One region of the Pseudoalteromonas sp. 13-15 genome, then DNA from elsewhere that is predicted to be linked to it. Evidence: riboswitches for the same ligand, from Rfam matches in the RefSeq annotation. Region 1 holds a riboswitch; the other holds the start of a gene.
What was found. A riboswitch is a leader RNA that binds a small molecule or an ion and turns the genes downstream of it on or off. The one in region 1 is predicted to bind lysine.

Region 1 (3,416 bases):
TGGCTGATTACCAAAAGCGTAGCGGCCTTGCTTGTCTATAGAGCTAAATACGGTGTCAAAGTCAAAGCTATCCATCATTGCACACGGGCCATAATCTATAGTTTCGCCACTTACGAGCGTGTTATCGGTGTTCATAACGCCATGAACAAACCCAACGCGCATCCAATTAATAATCAAGTTCACTTGATTGCTAATGACTGCTGTCAAAAAAGCGATATATCGCTCAGGGCCTTCACTCGTTATTTCAGGGTAATGGCGTTTAATTGCTAAATCAGCTAATTTTTTTAATCCCTCAGCATCGCCTTGGGTTGCTAAGTATTGAAACGAGCCAACACGAATATGGCTGCTTGCTAGGCGAGTAACAACAGCCCCTGGTTGAGGCGGATTACGGTAAACCGCTTCGCCGGTACCAACCACAGCCAAACAACGAGTAGTGGGAATACCTAATGCGTGCATAGCTTCACTCATTACGTATTCACGAATAGCAGGGCCTAATGCACATCGCCCATCGCCACCTCTAGAATACGGGGTAGCGCCTGAGCCCTTTAATTGAATATCCCACAGCTGGTTTTTATCGTCATTTATAGCACCAAGCAAATGCGCTCGCCCATCACCCAAGCGCGGCGAAAAGTGACCAAACTGGTGCCCAGAATAACCAAGCGCTACCGACTTTATTTGCTGTGATTCATTGCCTGCAAAGGTACTAGGACGCAGCTGCGGCTCAACACCTATATTAAACTGCTTTGCTAACGCTTCGTTCCACAAAAGCAGTTGCGGAGCTGCAACGCTTGATGGTTGATCTTCTATTGCGAAATTATCTGCTATGTCTGTGTATCTCGGCACTAGTTTCATGGTTAATTTCCTGACTGTTGACGTATACCTACGCGATTGTCACCCACACCATAGGCCACAATTAAACTTAGCTCTTGCATACTTAAACCACTTTGCTTTTGCATTTCGTTAAAAAATGCCTGCGCAGCAGTGAGTGATTTTTTAGTTTGCAGCCCACCATCAATAATTTTATGTGCCCTTAGGTAACTCTCTACATCTCGCGAAAGTAAAAAAGTGTCTTTGCCAAGTGCTCTTAAGGCATAAGGGCCTGTATTACCGCCTAATCGGGCGCCGTGCTTTTTTAAATGCGCCCATAAACCAATAATATTATCTGTTGGCCACTGGGCAATAAACTTGCTAAAACTGCCATATTCCTGTGCTATTTCGTGGATCATGTAGGCATTTTCAGGAATTGTTTTCACTTTTTTATAATTACGAATAATACGCTCATCACTCGCTTTTTGCTCGAGCATATCGGGCGGCATCATTAATAGCTTATCAACGCTGAATTCCCAAAAAACCTCTCTAAAGCCCGGCCATTTGCTGTTTATTACCGACCAGTAAAAACCACTTTGAAAAACTTTTCGGGTAAATTCTTCAAGCCAATCGTCGTCACTTAACGTGCTTAATGCTTTTTTAGATAAGGGTTTTGCGAGTAATAACTTAAGCATTTTTTCAGAGCCTTTTCGCTCTACTGCTCGCTTATAAATATCGCTAAATTTTTCCATACTTATTAAATACCTCGCTGCTCATAGGGTTAGTTTACGAGAAAAGCAGCCAATACGTAACCACCCACATTTTCGATGAACTAATCTGTACCCTGCAACTTGACACCTAGACGGCTAAAATGTTTTAATCGCCGCAATTACCCTATTTAAATTGTATTTTGTTAAACCTTTTGCGGTTAAACAAAATACAAAGGGCTAGAAGAGGTGCGTTATTCAGGTAGCGTATGTTAGGAGCGCAAACTCCAGTGAGCATACGTCAGGGGAATACCGCCGAGAGGTAAACGCTTTTGCGAAGCAATTACTTCGGGCGACTAGGTTGAATCCTAGCGACTGTCACCAATAGCTGTTTTAAAACAGCTTATTAGTTTGGTGGAGAGCTTCTGGTCTTAAATAATAAGGCCGTGCGCCCTATTATTTTAAGCCCATTCGCTCTTCGAATACTGTTCGAACGACGTTAATGCGGCTCACATCATACAGCCCCTTTAATATCTCGAACACCTTATAGGTTCGTAAGAGATGATCAATAATTTCAATTTAGACGACTACGCACTGTGGACAGCGCTTGTTACGCCGTTTGATCAACAAGGTAATGTTGACTACGACACGCTCACAACACTTGTTAGCGAACAAGAAGCAGCACACAACGGTATTTTACTGCTCGGTAGTACAGGTGAAGGCTTAGCCCTTACGCTTAAAGAGCAACAAGCGATTGTTGAGCATGTGTGCCAATTAAAACCCAGTGTACCGCTTATGGTTGCTGTTGGTGGTAGTAATTTAGCTCAACAAAAAGAATGGGTTAGCTACTGTAACCAATTACCTATTCACAGCTACTTATTAGGCTCGCCTCTTTATGCAAAACCAGGAGCTGTAGGTCAAACTCTTTGGTACGAAAGCTTGTTAAACGAAAGCGCGCATCCGTGTATGTTATACAACGTACCTGGGCGCAGCGGTGTAAGCATTCCTATCGAAACCATTGAAAACTTAAAAGCGCACCCAAAACTGTGGGCCTTAAAAGAAGCCAGTGGCAACATCACCCAATTTGAAGCATACCGACAAGCCGCGCCTAATTTAGCGCTATACAGTGGCGACGATGCACTTATGCCCTACTTTGCCCAAGCAGGTGCAAAAGGCTTAGTATCGGTTGCGGCAAACGCGTGGCCTTTGCAAACACACGAATTTGTAAAACGCAGCTTAAGTGGCCAACACCCCAATTTATTTGCTCAGTGGACTCGCGCTATTAATAGCCTATTTGCTGTAGCAAACCCTATTCCCGTTAAAGTGCTAATGCACCAACAAGGCCGCTTAAGTAGCCCGTTGCTGCGCCCGCCTTTAACGCATCTTGAGTTAACGCAAACCGATTGCATTACCACTGCAAACGACACCATTTTATCTTGGCATTAAATACAGGTTTTTATAATGAGCTGGTTAGAACTACTTAATAATTTAGAATCGGGCGCAGTACGCGCAGCATCACAAAACGAAAGCGGCCAATGGGAAGCTAACGTAGAAGTAAAACAAGGCATTTTAGAAGCCTTTAAAAATGGCACTAACACCGAGTTTGCAGGCGGGTTTGTTGACAAGCACAACCTTGCACCGCAAGAATTTAGTACTGACGACGGCGTGCGTATGGTACCAGGTGGTTCAAGCGTTCGTCGTGGTGCCTACGTAGCTAAAGGCACTATTATTATGCCACCAGCGTACGTAAATATTGGCGCATACATCGACGAAGGCACTATGGTTGATAGCCACGCATTAGTGGGTTCGTGTGCACAAGTTGGTAAAAATGTGCATTTAAGCGCAGCTGTTCAACTTGGTGGTGTACTTGAGCCAATCGGGGCAAGCCCAGTAGTAGTTGAA
Region 2 (3,416 bases), 1.1 Mb from region 1:
AGAAAGCGAGGCATTTGGCTTCGACCTTGAAAAAATTAGCTTAACGCGCCCGTTTGAAAAACTAGCCAAGCATTTTTACCACACAGACGAAGTTACATTAATTACGTCTCAACCTAATACGCAAAGCCAAGCCAATACCTTTTTTAGAATTTGGACATTAAAAGAGTCATTAGCTAAAGCAACTAGTCGCCCTATTGCCAAATTACTTAGCCCCAACGTATTTAACGAATTAACCTTAGTAAGCTTGGCCGCGAGCAGCCAAGTAGTAAACACACAAACAGAGACATTTGATTTAACCTTAGTGCATAAAAAAAGCACCGATTGGCGGTGCTTTGTGTTAACCGATGTCTCGCTTATACCAATCCGCTAAATTAAGTGATCTATTTTGAGGATAGATAAACGTGTTGATAGCTAGGCAAAAAATTCGTTATTTAGTTGTTCTAAATGAGAATTTTTTAACACAGATAGCGACACTTTTAGCCCCTAAAAATGATTAAGTATTATTGCGAATTAGTATTGCTAGTTAAGCTTCTAACAAACGGCTATGAATAGCCTGAACCACATTATCAGATTCACTTTGTTCGACTAAAAAGCATAGGTTGTGCTTACTTGCTCCATGACAAATTAAGCGAATATTAAAGTCACTTAATACCTGCATTAAGTTCATTTCGTGTTGGCGAAGTTGAATCTCAGAGCCAATAAGTGCCACCAGTGTTAAGTTGTTTTCAACCGACACATGGCAAAATTCAGCAAGCTTATCTAGACACGCTTGGTCGAGCTCTGGGCGCGACGCGTTAGGCGCATTATCAAGCGTTATTGCGACACTAATTTCAGACGTAGTTACCAAATCAACCGATATATTAAACTCGCTTAAAATAGTAAATACACGGGCTAAAAAGCCGCTAGCCAATAACATTTCAGGGCTTTTAAGGGTGAGCAAAATTTGATTTTTACGCTGGGTTACCGCGCGAATTCCTGGCTGCTGCGATTTTTCACGCTCTATCCACGTACCACCACGTTCAGGCTCGCGGCTTGATCCAACAAACACATTAATATGACTACGGCTAGCGGGTAAAATAGTAGCTGGATGCAATACCTTTGCACCAAAGGTAGCCATTTCAGCAGCTTCATCAAAGCTTAAACGAGCAATAGGCGATGCCTTTACACATAATCGCGGATCGGTACTAAAAATACCCACAACATCAGTCCAAATATGTACACTTTTGGCGTTTATTGCCTCAGCAAGTAAAGCGGCACTGTAGTCAGACCCACCACGGCCAAGCGTTGTTGTTTGTCCAAATTCGTCACTGCCAACAAAACCTTGGGTTACAATAACTTGATCATCTAACAGTGGGATCAAATATTCTTTAGCAGCTTGTGCTGTTGCGCTTACATTTGGCGTTGCTTTTCCAAACTGACTATCTGTTTTAAGTACTTGACGTACATCAAAGCGATCGGCATTTAACCCTTTTAAACGCAGCACTTGCGCAAATAAGTACGACGATAAACGTTCACCAAAGCTAAGTAACTCATCGTGCTGCTGATCAGTTGTCAGTGTTTCAAGCGCTAGCGTTTGGAATGCTTTTAACGTTTCGTTAAACCCTACGGCTAAATCGGCATCAAGCGATAACTCATCTAAAATAGCGTGTTGAATGGCTAGCACGCCGTCAATGTGTTCTTGGCGCTGCTCTGGGGTGATGCTTGATTTACACAGTGCAACCAAATGATTAGTTACGCCGGCACTGGCGCTTACAGCAACAATACGCACGCTTTTATCGGCAACAATAATTTCGCTACAACGACTCATCGCATCAAAGTTAGCCACACTGGTTCCGCCAAATTTGGCAACGATGTAATCTGATTTAACGTCCGATACTGCTTGCGGCACTGATTGGGTAGTCATTTAGTCTCCTTTTGCGGTATCCAAACCGCGATAAAACAAGAAGAACTTGGCAAGTGAATGCTTGAAGGTAAATCCACTGCCAGAAGCTCTCCACCTAGATTGGTGACAGTTTTGAGGATTCAGCCCCATAAACCGAAAAACAACATCGACGTAACGTTGGTTTTCTCGGCGAGTACTTCCCTCTTTAATGGTTATGGGCGTTCGTCACCTACCATTAAATACCTAAGTATCGCACCTCTTCTGAATGTTGTATTAACCAATGGCTAATAAAACAAAACCCCACTATAAAGTGGGGTTTGAAAGTTAACGTTTAGACGTCTAGCTGTCAAGCGTTTTAATGCGGTTTGTTAAGCAAAACTTAAACAAACCCGCCCATGTAATAAGCGCCCGCATAACCCACGGTATAACTTACTAACAAATAGAGCGACAAACGTAAGTAACTCATAAAAGTTAGCTCTTTTACTTTACTCATAGCAATAATACCCGCAGCCGATCCAATAATTAACATAGATCCACCAACACCAGTTGCATAAGTAAACGATAACCAATTTTGCTGGCTCATTACTATATTGGCTTTTAGTAAAGCAGCAGTGAGCGGTACGTTATCAACCCCGGCCGACAAAATACCCATTAAGTAGTTAGCGTACTGTGGCGCCATAACGGTGTAAAGGTCGGTAAACTTACTTAGCATTCCAATCTCTTTTAATGCACCTACCAATAATAAAACCCCGACGAAAAACAGTAAGGTGTCGTATTCTATGTCGCGTACGTAGTCGATAATATTTTTGTTTATGTCTTTTTTCCGCATTAAAAATTGCGCCACTAAAAACATGATTGATAGGCCACATAAAAAAGTTAATAAAGGCGGTACACTGTAAATTACACTCAGCGCAAGTATGCTTATAACTGTGGATACAAAAATAACTGCAATGGTGATATCGGTTTTTTCTATGCGTTTTTTTCCAGACTTTGAAAAGGTTACATCCCCTTTCATGCCAATACTTAGCATTGCCGCTAACAGCATAACGCTAATAAATGCAGGCGCAATAAGCAGTAATAAGTTAGCAATGGTTACCTTGCCATCTAAAAATATCATTAAGGTTGTTACGTCACCGGTAATTAACGACACACCACCGGAGTTAACACCAAACACAATAAGTGTGGCATATTTTATAAGCTTTTTAGGCGGTAGCTTTAACGACATAACTACAGCAAGCGATATTAACGTAGCCGTTACGTTGTCTGAAACCGACGAAAACAAAAAGGCAAATACCCCAACCAAAAACATCAGCTTGCGTTCGCTAATACTTGTTGGCATTACTCTGTGCACAATATTTTCGATAAACCCTTTTGAGTTTAAATAAGCAACAAAGGTCATGGCGGCCATTAAAAACAACCACAGCGATGCTATCTCTAAAATATTTTCGTTAAGGAGTTCTTGTACTTGCTCTGGGCTTTGCCCATGCAAAGGGAAAATAAACAGGAGGATCCAGCAAAGCGTGCCAAAAAAAAG

Region 2: linked by a shared signal. The riboswitch ahead of lysC (lysine-sensitive aspartokinase 3) and the one ahead of dapA (4-hydroxy-tetrahydrodipicolinate synthase) in region 1 are both predicted to bind lysine.

The regions. Positions count from the first base shown of each region.
Region 1 covers NZ_CP019162.1:2,251,431-2,254,846, forward strand. The annotation lists gene ATS72_RS10415 (protein adenylyltransferase SelO) at 1-852, opposite strand, end outside; gene ATS72_RS10420 (DNA-3-methyladenine glycosylase I) at 855-1,559, opposite strand; lysine riboswitch at 1,751-1,947, shown strand; gene dapA (4-hydroxy-tetrahydrodipicolinate synthase) at 2,076-2,960, shown strand; gene ATS72_RS10430 (2,3,4,5-tetrahydropyridine-2,6-dicarboxylate N-succinyltransferase) at 2,976-3,416, shown strand, end outside.
Region 2 covers NZ_CP019162.1:1,116,476-1,119,891, forward strand. The annotation lists gene ATS72_RS05185 (4'-phosphopantetheinyl transferase family protein) at 1-370, shown strand, start outside; gene lysC (lysine-sensitive aspartokinase 3) at 524-1,903, opposite strand; lysine riboswitch at 1,979-2,151, opposite strand; gene nhaD (sodium:proton antiporter NhaD) at 2,262-3,416, opposite strand, start outside.